3 regions of the Brevibacillus sp. AF8 genome follow, and region 1 is predicted to be linked to each of the others. Evidence: riboswitches for the same ligand, from Rfam matches in the RefSeq annotation. Region 1 holds a riboswitch; each other region holds the start of a gene.
The links. Region 1 has a riboswitch for cyclic di-AMP ahead of KB186_RS24885 (C40 family peptidase). Riboswitches for the same ligand answer to the same signal wherever they lie in the genome.

Region 1 (4,158 bases):
AAATGTGACCAGACGCTTCCCTTCCTGAATTTCTTGGGTGACGCGCGATAATTCGTTAACCGGCCTTAGTATCCAGCGAACGAACAAAGCGAGCAGAACCAATCCCACCAGACTAATGCTTCCGTAAATAAACCAGAGCATCATGGAAACCCCTGTTGTAGCCATCATGTCGTAATCATCTGTGTAGAAATAAACAACGATCTCCCCTGTACGCGGTGGCTCCTGCTGAAAATGGTACTCAGCGACCACTTTGAGGTCACTTTGTTTGGCAGAATCGCCACGACTTGATGCGGAGGGGGAAGGCATTTTCAAATTATAGGCGCGTGATGTTTTGCTGTAGATGGTGTTTCCATTGGCATCCTTTACGAGCATGCGGTACATCACGTCGTCTGGCAACTGCTTTTCAAGCTCCAAACGTTCGATTGGGTCCTTGAAATTACTGACGAGAAGCAATTGATTGAGCATGACCTTCTCTGCGGCTTCTTTCTCAGCCTGGTACTGATTATGCCGATCATTTTTGAGTTGAGCGACAATAATGTCTTGAAAAACAAATTTAAACAACAAGATGTTGAGTGTGATCAAGGCAATGAAGGAGAGCAAAACTTTATTGCGTAAGCTCATTTAAAGCTTCTCCCCGATAAATACGTAGCCTGTCCCCCATTGTGTTTTAATGAACTGACGTTCTGTTTCCAGCTTTTCACGGAGGTTTTTAATATGGACGGTCACTGTATTGAGCGAGCCATATCCATATCCCCAGACACGGTCATAAATTTGCTCTCTTGTAAAGACGATGCCCGCATTTTCTGCGAGGAAGGTGAGTAGTTGGAATTCCTTGGTAGATAGCTCAATCTTTTGATTGCATACATAAACGGAATACGTTTCTTTATGGATTTCCAGGTCCTTGAATTTCAAAACCGTAATCGGAGAGGAGGCCGTTTCCTTCTCAGGCTGCTCTTCGGTATGCTTGCGAATGCGCTCATAGCGACGAAGGTGGGCACGAATGCGAGCGAGCAGCTCTTCTGTATCAAAAGGCTTCGTGATGTAATCATCTGCGCCGATTTCGAAGCCGACTACTTTATCTACCGCTTTTCCTTTTGCACTGAGAAACAGTATAGGCAAATCCCACTCACGGCGAATTTGAGAGCAGAGCTCGTAGCCACTCATGTTGGGCATCATAATATCCAAAAGGATCAGGTTGGGACGCTCTCCTTGGCTGAGCAGCGAGAGTGCATCCTCTCCGCTCTCTGCGGAGGAAACGGTGAAGCCCTCGTTCTCCAAAATGTCTTCTAGCAGTTCAATAATCTCCAGATTGTCATCGACAATTAAAATGTGATCTTTCACCGGAACAACCCCCAGTTACTTCTATTAATAAGGAATACCATTCAAAGAATGGGTCTTGTCTATCATAACATGCTTTGACCTGATCAGGGGAAGAAACCCCGTAAGTTATTAAGTTGTTCTAATATGTGAGGGTACCTCTTTAGACCAGGTACTAAATTTCGTCAGAAAAAGCCAGAGACGTAGTGTCCCTGGCTTTTATTATTTTGCCGAATGACTATTTTTTAGCTGGTTTTTCCGGCAACGATGCAGCTTGCACCGCTTTTTCCTTATTCGGAGTTTCTGCTTTCGCTAGAACAGGAACGCTGAGACGCTTGGCGCCTACATAACGCTTGCTCCAGTAGTATGGATCGCTCAACTTGGTGTTGACGACTCCACGACCAGATTCCGAGTGCACGAATGTGCCGTCTCCGATGTAGATACCCACGTGAGAAATGCTGCGACCGTTCGTGTTGAAGAATACGAGATCGCCTGGCTGCAAATCTTTTCTGGCTACCTCTGTACCTAATTCGTACTGGGAAGCAGAATTGTGAGGCAGGTCTACACCTAACGCATCAAATACGTAGCGCGTGAAACCGGAGCAGTCAAAGCCCTTTTTGGACGAGCCGGAAGATTTGTAAGGGGTACCGTACAAGTCACTGACTACTTCATTGAGAGTATTCTCCTCAGCAGCCTGTGCAGTGCCTGCCCCCATAGCAAGCAATCCAGCCATAAATAAAGATAAAACCATCTTGCGCAAAAGAAACTGCTCCCTTCGTGAGCCTACGAGGTTAGCTGAAGGGTTCGGTCGAAAGGACGCCCTAGGCTGCTAGGAGTAGCAACCATTCACCCCAAAAACGTGGTTCCCCCGTTTCCGCCAAGCGGAATTCGGCTATTTTTCGATGTTTTTTTACACGCACTCTTACGAAGATTCTACGCCAGTCCTTTATTTCCTTCTTTTTATCTGTTCGTTCACATATTCGTCACAAAGATGCCGTCAAATGCTGTAACGTTTTCGTTCGACAGTGCAAGCCGCCTTTCGACGCGTGCATATTCTGTCTTGCGGGACAGCTCGTCCGATTAGGGCAGGAAATTGTCTCCGTCCAAGGACGGAGGGAAAAACCAACCGCACGCCCGTTATGGGAAGCCTATACCGAGGGCTACAATAAGGGCATAACGTTCCACAAGCACCACATGCAAAACGAATGGAGGTAAGCGAGTAATGAGCGAACGGTCTGGCAAAGTTCTACTCGGGCTGGTTCTGCTGCTAGTCGGTGGGTTGGTTCTTCTGGATCTGGTGGGTATCGATATCGGAGACTTGCTCGGGTTTATCATTCCCGGCGTGATCATGATATACGGTGCCAAAAAGATCATGGGACAAACCGGTTCACGTTTTTGGGGAATCCTGGTCTTCCTGTTCGGGTTCCTGATGTTGATTGGCAAGCTTGACCTACTGTTTCACGCGCTTCTGGCCATTGGGGTGATTTATCTGGGATATCGCTTACTGCGTCCCAGCCAAGAGCCAAAACAAGCGCCTCCTTCTTGGGAGCGTGAATGGGCCCAAAAAGTATTAAAGGAAGATACGCTGGACACTTGGGAGAGAAACGTAAGAAGACGCCCGCAGTAACGCCTATGTCGCAAGAGTCTTTTGGATGAACAATATGATGTGATATGATGAGGAGGAAAAAATAATGAGTATCTTTAAACGTTTGCGTGACCTGACAGTAGCTTCGGTAAATGATGCATTGGATTCCATGGAAGATCCGGTAGTAATGCTGAATCAATATATGCGTGACATGGAAGTAGAAATCGGACAAGTTGAAGTCGCGGTTGCCCGTCAGGTTGCACTGGAAAAGAAATTCCGTCAGCAATTGGATGAAGCCAATGCCCTGATCGAAAAACGCGATCGTCAAGTCAAGCTCGCCTTAACTGAGGGAGAAGACGAGTTGGCACGTCGAGCACTCGCTGACAAGAAGCAGTACGAAGGCCGGGCAGCGGAATATGAAACTCTCTACCTGTCAGCATCCGAGGCAGCTACACAAATGCGCGAGAAGCTGGCTGAGCTGAAGGAAGAGTTCTATAAAATGCGTGCGAAAAAGTTCACACTGATGGCACGTGCACAAGTAGCTCGTACACAAAAGCAAGTCAATCAAGCAGTTGTTGGTATCGGCAATCAGTCCGCAGGCCGTGGCTTCGCCCGCATGGAGGAAAAAGTCATGCGCATGGAAGCAGAAGCACAAATGAGTGGGCAATGGCGCCAAACGAACCGCGCTTGGGAGAACGCTTTGTCTGACCTGGAAAAGGATGATCTCGATGCAGAACTTGCTAGCATCAAAGCATCCATTAATGAAGCAAAAACACCGGTAGCCAAACCAGTGCAATCCTAATTCAACAGGAACTGGGGGACAAGGTGTAGAATAGATTGGGTCAATTCGGCAGCCTGTGTACATCAGGCTGCTTTTCCCCTAGGAGGTACGATTCTTGCAGGACTTCTTGGTCTTTTTGCGGCGGTTTATCGCTGAGCCTGGACGCGTCGGTAGTATAATCCCCAGCTCTCGTTTTTTATGTGAGCAAATGTTGAAAAGCGTCGATTGGGCTTCAACCGATGTGATCCTGGAGCTGGGACCTGGTACAGGGGCATTTACCCAAACGATCTATCAGCGCTTGCGTCCCGGCACACAGTACGTGCTTGTGGAACGAGATTCCCAATTTCGCTCTATGCTTCAATCACGTTTTCCCGATCTTCCTATCAGGGAGGAAGCGACTAAACTTAGGTCTTACTTGGAGGAGCAGGACCTTGTAGGTGCAGATGTCATTATCTCAGGTCTGCCATTCGCCAAT
Region 2 (4,158 bases), on a different contig from region 1:
CTCGCCCGAGCTGTCACTGCTCACCTCGACCTGGTAAACCTGAACACAGAAGAGGTTGAAGTACGTGTGCAAGTATTGAACTGGGGTAACGCCGTTACGCAAACGAATCCAGTTAGCACCTTGCTTGACATTACGCAATTTATCCCTGCGAATACTCGCACTGCTTTCAATGCGCTTGTCCCCGCTTCTTTCCACTATGAAGTTCGCCTTACCGTAGCAGAAAACAACAGAAATGTCCTTCTCACCACTTATGGCCGTACTTCTATCGGCGGCGGTCAAGTTGTTGGTCTTACCGTTCTTGACAGTCAATTCCAAACTGTCGATATCGAAACTTGTATTTAACTATTTTGCAGGAAGAAAATGAGGAATTATGGTGGGACGCCATAGTTCCTTTTTTAATGATTCGCATGCACGAATAGGCGCTGGGGACTATCCCAACGCCTTTTTACTTCTATGTTCTACGACAAAAAAACTGCCCTCGAAAGGACAGTTTCTTTTAAAAGGAGACTTACAGTTTTACTACGTTCTCAGCTTGTGGGCCACGGTTGCCTTGAACAATGTTGAATTGAACTTTTTGACCTTCGTCCAAAGTTTTGAAACCGTCACCTTGGATTGCGCTGAAGTGTACGAATACATCGTCTCCGCCTTCTACTTGAATGAAACCGAAACCTTTTTCTGCGTTAAACCATTTTACTGTTCCGTTCGTTTGCATCTAAAAAAACCTCCAAAAATTCAATTTGAATATGCTAGTCATATTTACCGAAGCAAATAAAGCTCACATATCATGAAGAAATACCAAATCATGTGCTGTGATACGCCTTCATGATATGTGAATTTTACTTACTTAGCAAATATATGAATGTCATAGGACGGAACTGCAAAATTAAAAACTAAACCTTTTGAAAACCTAAAACAATGAAAGCCCTTCCTCTCTTCCATCCTTGCGGCTCCGATGACCGCGCCAGTGTGAATCGGGGATTCAAAAATGTTATCCATCAGCATACAAACACCTCGATGAATGATTAGGTATCAATTTTCCAAGTAGCAACCTCATTCTACCATGGTTGTCCAATAAAAGCAACCGTTCAGCCTTATTCTGGACGAAGCGGTACTCTGTTACAATAGGATTGGGAGGGATTACATTGGAAAATCATATTTTGACAACCATTCAATTATCCGAAATGCTTGAAAAGAAAGTGCCTGTACTTTTATTGGACGTACGCGACGCCGAGAAATTTATTTCCGGCAGCCTCGTTCACGAAAACGCGTCGGCGCGAAACGTCCCTTATCTTCTTATGAAGGAACAGGACAAGCCACTTGATGAAGAAACCGAAAAACTCGCGCAAAATGTGCAGATCGTTACCTTATGTACAACAGGTAACAAAGCTCAAAAAGCTGCGGCTCTGCTTCGTGAGCATGGTTTTCATGCGAATGCATTGGAAGGCGGCTTAACTGCATGGAAGGAACAATCAAACAAAGCGAAATGAGCCTAATTTATCAACGATTCTAGCTAGTTGCCATATATTACTCCTTTATTTCGATTGGGATTGTCTGATATCGTTGTTCATGCCAAACGAAATAAGCCGAGACTTCCTCTTGAAAAGGAAGTGCGGGGGACTTTTTTGTGGATGAGTTATTCCACATTGGGGTGAATCGCCGAACTGGCGTAGGGTTGTTTCCTCAATCCGAATCCGACAACTAACCTCGTAGGCCAAAAAAAGGAGAGATTTGTTTAATGAAACGTTTTGGTTCTGTTACAATCGCGATGACTCTTGGTCTGGGCTTGGCTTTGACAGGGTTTGCTTCTTCTGCTTCCGCAGCATCTAACTGCCCATTGAAGAACGGACAATTCCAATTCAATGCGGGTCAAAATATGGGACAATTCCAAAAAGCACCAAATGCACAACAGTTCTTTAACTTTTTCCAAAAACAAGGCTTTGTTCCTGGCCAGCCACAAGCAGTACAGCCAATGCAACCTGTTAAGCAAGGACAAGCAACACCTGTACAACCTTGCCCGATTCAACCAGGAACTTTCCAACCAGCACCCGTACAACAAGCTCCAGCACAACCAGCACCAGTTCAAACGGCACCAGCACAACCTAGCAATAATGTCACTCAGCCTGCCGCTCCGGTAAATCAAGCGGATGAAGCTAAAACTGGTGATTTTGCGAAACAAGTCGCGGATTTGGTGAACCAAGAACGTGCAAAAGCAGGTCTCAAACCTGTTCAAATGGATGCGGCACTGTCCAAAGTAGCGTTGGCAAAAGCACAAGATATGTCTGCTAACAACTATTTTGACCACAACAGTCCAACGTACGGTTCTCCATTTGACATGATGAAGCAGTATGGCATTCAGTACTCGACTGCAGGCGAGAATATCGCCATGGGTCAACAGAGTCCACAAGAAGTTATGCAACAATGGATGAACAGTGAAGGCCACCGCCAAAACATTATGAACCCTGATTTCACAAAAATTGGTGTAGGCTTCACAAATGGCTACTGGGTACAAGAATTTATCGGGTAGAACACTGCCTGATAAACGAAAAGCCGGTGTCTCGTAATCGAGACCCGGCTTTTTCGTGTACGCGTTACTTTCGCTTCGCTTCTGCCGCCTGTTTTTTGGGGGTACAGCAGCTTTCCTGCTCATTGAGCAAAGCAACATCCTTTTGATTCATTTCTTGCTTCGTTGGGTAAGCAGATACTTGCTGCAGCTCGGCATTGACATCAGACGATTGTTTCATCCGTATGGCCCCCTCACCGTTATTGGTGGTACATCCCTAGTATGCACGCGGTTCTAAACGACTCATTCCTAAGGAACACTGGAAGCACATGCAAATGAACCTATCTGCTTATAATATGTTCAAGGTCTTTTAAGGCAGCCGCCGCTGCCGCCACAGGATCTGATTTTCCTCCAACGACCAATAAATCCCCCATGACATCTGTTTCTACCCGTATGGCTTTTGTCGTACCAGATACAGATGCAAATGGATGGGTAAGATCCACCGCACATAAATCTACTGCGACAGATACCGTGCCATTCGCTTCCTTTTGGATCGTTCCGATCAGCTTGGGAATCTTCGAGTGCTTTTTCCACGCCTCGATTTGTAACGAGGTTATTTCGCGAATACTTGCGCGTGTTATATCGGTTAGTTTTACTTGCGCATCAAAAGCAGCGTTTGCCAAGATCGTGAGCTTCGAAGCTGTATCCCATCCATCGATATCATAGGAAGGGTCCGGTTCGGCAATCCCCATCTTCTGAGCGAGCTCGACTGCTTCTGCACAGGTGAGCCCCTCTTCCATCATTTTTGTGAGCACGAAGTTTGTCGTTCCCGTAAAAATACCTTCGACGCGTTTTACTTCACAGCCTGCCAAGTTATACTGCAACAGATCGATCGTCGGCAGAGCTGCTGCTGTTGCTCCACTCCCTTTCAATGCGACGCCATGTTTTTTGGCAAGAGCGGCTAAGCCAGCATAATCGACTACAAGTGCGCCTTTTGAAATGGCGATCGCATGCATGGCATTCTCCAAAGCATAACGAATAAAAGTAAGACCGGGTCCGCCCTCTTTTTCAGATGGACCTGCCTCGATGAGCACGTCTGCTTGAGCTGACTTGATAAATTCCAGCGCGTTCCAAGATGGGTTCCTTGTTTGTTTTGTATGAGCATAGTCTGCCCATTTTCCCGAATCGATTCCGTTCTCATCGTAGAGGCCGGAAGCTGAACGAACGACTCCCACGAGTCTGACATCCGCTTGATATAGCTCGCGGTACCTCTCCCTTCGCTGCTCCAGCAGTCGAGCCACCTGCTGTCCTACTGTTCCGAAGCCTGTTAACATAATGTTCCAACGTTTCATGAGTCAATCTCCTTGCTGTTTATGCGTCGCTTATTTCCACCATTTTTTCTACTTTTATCTTGTATCCGGAGCAAATCCTTGCGATTCAGTTTCTTTCCTGTTTTCGCTGAGTAGATCTCTTCCGTATGATCAATAAACAATATTCCTTCCAAATGGTCCATCTCGTGCTGAATACACCGAGCCAGGAAATCTTCCGCTTCGATTGTCTTTGTTTGTCCTTGGCGGTTCAGCGTCTGAACTTTGACATAATTCGCCCGACGAACGATTCCAAAAACACCTGGTATCGAAAGACAAGCTTCTAGCCCT
Region 3 (4,158 bases), on a different contig from region 1:
TGCCCGGTATGGTGCTTGGTCTGGCGATGATTTTAACGTGGATCGAGCCGATTCCCAGCTGGCAGCCAGGAATATATGGAACGGTTTGGCTCATTTTGATTGCGTATGTGACTCGCTTTTTGATCTTGCAAGTAAAAAGCAGTACGGTCTCCATTATGCAGGTGGGCAAGGAAGTAGAAGAAGCAGCACGGATCAACGGTGGTCGATTTTGGACGAGGTGGTCCCGGATATTGCTCCCGCTCTATGCACCGGGAATGGCAACAGGCTTGTTTCTAGTGTTCCTGACAGCATTTACTGAATTGACAATATCATCGCTTCTGTGGTCATCCGGTTCGGAAACGATCGGTGTCGTTATTTTTAGCTTTGAGCAGGCGGGATCAACGACTCATAGCACGGCCCTTTCTTCGTTGATCGTAGTGGCCATCCTGCTGGCTTTGACAATGGGCGGTTTATGGAAACGATATTGGCAACGGAGGATACAGGGATGAACAGTGCAAGAGTGAAGGGCGTTTCCAAAAAATTCGGAGATGTGACGGTGCTCCACCATCTGGATCTACAAATTGGACAAGGGGAATTCGTTGCTTTGCTCGGGCCGAGCGGCTGCGGAAAAACGACACTGCTTAGGCTATTGGCGGGTTTTGAATCGCCTACCAGCGGAGAAATCTGGATCAATCAAGAGTGCGTAGCGGACCAGGCAAGAAGAAAGCCGCCAGAGGAGCGGCGGATTGGTATGGTGTTTCAGTCATTCGCACTTTGGCCGCATTTGACTGTCTATGAGAATGTCGTGTTTCCGTTGCAACATCAAAAGCACGTGCCTGCCGCTTACAAAGATAATCCAAAGGTACGGGTGGCACAAATGCTGGAGATGGTCGGTCTTGGAGGAATGGAAGAGAGATTTCCCAATCAGCTCTCTGGTGGACAAAAGCAGCGCGTTGCTCTGGCGCGGGCCATCGTGTTTAACCCTACGCTGCTTCTGATGGACGAGCCATTGAGCAGTCTCGATGCAGAGCTGCGTATGCAAATGCGCAAGGAAATCCAATTTATTCACCGCGAGCTGGGGACTTCCATCGTCTACGTCACACACGATCAGTCAGAGGCACTGGCTATGGCGGATCAGATCGTCGTAATGAAAGGAGGCAGGGTGGAACAAGCAGGTAGCCCGCAGGATATATACTATTCGCCCCAATCGCCTTTTGTCGCCAAGTTTGTGGGACGGGCTAACTTCTTAAAAGGAAACTGGGCTTGCCCCAATACCTTTCTGTTGGAGAGGCAAGGAGAGCCAGCGGTACCGATTGCTGTTTCCCGCGACTTTTCTTCCTTTCACGCTCAGCAAATATTGCCGGTTCGTCCCGATCAGTTGAAGCTCGCAGCGTGGCAGCAAGGAATGGAAGGCGTTATCGGAAAGGTATCTCATGTGCAATTTCAGGGGCGAGAACTGCTTTATTCCATCCGGGTCGGGGAGGATGACTGGGAGGTTGTCACGGACATCAGTCAGCGCTTTTCCTATGAGGAGCGTGTATGCGTAGAGGTTTGTGTATAAAAAGGGAAAGATAGCCAAGTGATTCTTCAATTGGATGAGCATGAACCATCTAAATCAATGCGACTCATTAAGAAAGGCGCTATTCTGTTTGATTCAACGAAAATGAACGTTCACAATAACTGGAAGCGAGCGTATAATCAAAGTCACAATCACGATCAAATAAGCAACAAAACACAATACGGCCTAGTTCCGATATTCTCGGAAGCGGGGGAACCAATCTTTTGGGGTTAATCCTGAGTGATCAGGAGGGATGAGGAAATGTCTTCTCTGCCATCCTACCCGTCAGCTAACCTCGTCGGCCAAAGCAGGGAAGGTCATGAATGGATAAAGTCTAGGCATATAATGCGCAACAAGGGGATTCCTTGCGGGCGTGTGATAGGTCGATACAGGCTTTTTCTTTGGGACCTTTGTTCTGGAGAAAAAGAATGGATCGGCCTATTTTTTATGGAAATACCGACGAGCAGCTTACGCCGATACAACGTGAAGGGAATGGTGTGGATCGCTGAGAGGCAGTCGGTACGACATAAACCGCTGACAATCGAAATCAGGAAGACAGAGTACAGGGAGTCCTGAAAATGGACGCCAGGTATTACGTAAGCCTGCGGATTTTCAACACGAGTAAACTCAAGCGTGCCTGCTTGGTTTTGCTGGAGTGTCGAAACTTCGCGGGCTTTTTACATTTACGAAAAAACGAAGGATGAGGGATATCATGTCCAAAATGAAAGTCCACCAACTCACAAAAGTGTTCGGCAAGCAGCCCGAACTGGCCTTGAAGCTGCTGGCGGAAGGACGGACAAAAGAACAAATTTACAAGCAAACTGGCCAGTCCATCGGTGTCAATCAGGTCAGCTTTGAAGTCGAGGAAGGTGAAATCTTTGTCATTATGGGCCTGTCAGGCAGCGGCAAGTCCACCTTAATCCGACTGTGTAATCGACTGATTGACCCAACGAGCGGAAGCATCGAGATCGATGGGGAAGAGATCGTGGACATGAAGGCAGCAGCTTTGCGTGAGGTGCGGAGGAAGAAGCTCGGGATGGTTTTTCAAAATTTCGCCCTGTTTCCGCAGCGGTCGGTACGAGAAAACGTGGAGTTTGGTTTGGAGATTCAGCAAGTACCGCCAGGACTCCGGCAAGAAAGAGCACGGGAAGCACTTGCGCTCGTTGGATTAACCGAGTGGGAAAATGCGCACCCGGATCAATTGAGCGGAGGGATGCGCCAGCGGGTCGGTCTGGCGCGGGCGTTGGCTAATAATCCAGATATTCTCTTGATGGACGAAGCGTTCAGTGCACTGGACCCACTCATTCGAAAAGATATGCAGGATGAGCTGCTGGAGCTCCAGATGACGATGAAAAAGACGATCCTGTTCATTACACATGACTTGCATGAGGCGTTGCGACTGGGCGATCGGATTGCCTTTATGAAAGACGGGCAGATCATTCAGATCGGCCGCCCGGAAGAAATTATGGCAGACCCAGCGGATGAATTCGTGCGGAAGTTCGTGGAGGATGCCGACCTGTCCAGGGTGCTCGTTGCTGAAAATGTGATGAAACGGGCAGAAGCAATCACGCCTGACAAAGGGGCCCGAGTGGCGCTGCAACTCATGATGGATAATGGCGTGTCCAGCTTGTACGTCGTGGACAAAAAGCGCACACTGCTTGGCTTGATTACGGCGTATGACGTATCACTTGCGATTGGTACGGGAGATTCGCTGGAGGCAATCATGAAAACCGACCTCCCTACCGTTTCGCCTGACGCACGTCTGCACAGCTTGTTCCCGATGATGGCAGACCTGCACGTCCCGATTGCGGTAGTGGGCGACCAGCAGCGATTATTGGGTGTCATCGTAAAAGGAGCGGTGCTAGGCGGGCTGGTAGGCAAAGTCAATGTACAAGAGCATCAGAGAGCAGAGGTGATGAGTGATGGACGTCGTGCCTAAGCTACCGATTGGCAGTTGGATGGAAGGGTTCGTGGAGGTGCTGGGCCAGTACAAAGGGGTATTGTTTGATCCGGTGGCTATCGTCATTTCCACGATGGTGACTTACTGTTCTACGGTTTTGGCAGAGATACCTTCGCTGATTCTCATCTTGTTGCTGGGGGCCGCTGCGTGGGTTTTTGCAGGGAGAGCGTCCATGGTCTTTACGGTTGTTGGACTTTCTCTCATCCACAACTTGGGGTACTGGGATGAAACGATGGAGACATTGGGACTCGTCCTCACTGCTACCATGATTTCGATCGTCATCGGGATTCCGGTGGGCATTCTTTGCGCGAGACACGATACGTTTCGCAATCTGGTTACGCCAGTACTGGATTTGATGCAGACGATGCCCGCGTTCGTTTATTTGATTCCCGCGATCTTTTTCTTCGGTTTGGGCGAGGTGCCGGGAGTTATTGCCTCCGTTATTTTTGCTTTGCCGCCAATCGTGCGTCTCACGAACTTAGGCATACGTCAGGTCCCAGCGGAAATGGAGGAAGCGGCGGACGCCTTTGGCGCAACTGGGTGGCAAAAGCTCGTGAAAGTACAACTGCCATACGCGAAATCGACGATCTTGGCGGGAGTCAATCAGTGCATCATGCTCGCCCTGTCGATGGTGGTCATAGCGGCTATGATCGGGGCGAAA

Region 2: it holds a riboswitch for cyclic di-AMP, as region 1 does, so the genes downstream of both, KB186_RS01250 (CAP domain-containing protein) here and KB186_RS24885 (C40 family peptidase) in region 1, are expected to answer to the same signal.
Region 3: it holds a riboswitch for cyclic di-AMP, as region 1 does, so the genes downstream of both, KB186_RS18715 (quaternary amine ABC transporter ATP-binding protein) here and KB186_RS24885 (C40 family peptidase) in region 1, are expected to answer to the same signal.

The regions. Positions count from the first base shown of each region.
Region 1 is NZ_JAGQDN010000026.1:8,284-12,441, forward strand. It holds gene KB186_RS24875 (sensor histidine kinase) at 1-621, opposite strand, end outside; gene KB186_RS24880 (response regulator transcription factor) at 622-1,341, opposite strand; gene KB186_RS24885 (C40 family peptidase) at 1,556-2,077, opposite strand; cyclic di-AMP (ydaO/yuaA leader) riboswitch at 2,082-2,221, opposite strand; gene KB186_RS24890 (LiaF transmembrane domain-containing protein) at 2,540-2,944, shown strand; gene KB186_RS24895 (PspA/IM30 family protein) at 3,009-3,704, shown strand; gene KB186_RS24900 (class I SAM-dependent methyltransferase) at 3,799-4,158, shown strand, end outside.
Region 2 is NZ_JAGQDN010000001.1:370,593-374,750, forward strand. It holds gene KB186_RS01235 (hypothetical protein) at 1-342, shown strand, start outside; gene KB186_RS01240 (cold-shock protein) at 509-712, opposite strand; gene KB186_RS01245 (rhodanese-like domain-containing protein) at 1,143-1,487, shown strand; cyclic di-AMP (ydaO/yuaA leader) riboswitch at 1,572-1,728, shown strand; gene KB186_RS01250 (CAP domain-containing protein) at 1,736-2,524, shown strand; gene KB186_RS01255 (hypothetical protein) at 2,589-2,741, opposite strand; gene KB186_RS01260 (homoserine dehydrogenase) at 2,842-3,852, opposite strand; gene def (peptide deformylase) at 3,849-4,158, opposite strand, start outside.
Region 3 is NZ_JAGQDN010000015.1:32,806-36,963, forward strand. It holds gene KB186_RS18705 (ABC transporter permease) at 1-488, shown strand, start outside; gene KB186_RS18710 (ABC transporter ATP-binding protein) at 485-1,540, shown strand; cyclic di-AMP (ydaO/yuaA leader) riboswitch at 1,711-1,857, shown strand; gene KB186_RS18715 (quaternary amine ABC transporter ATP-binding protein) at 2,250-3,476, shown strand; gene KB186_RS18720 (ABC transporter permease) at 3,460-4,158, shown strand, end outside.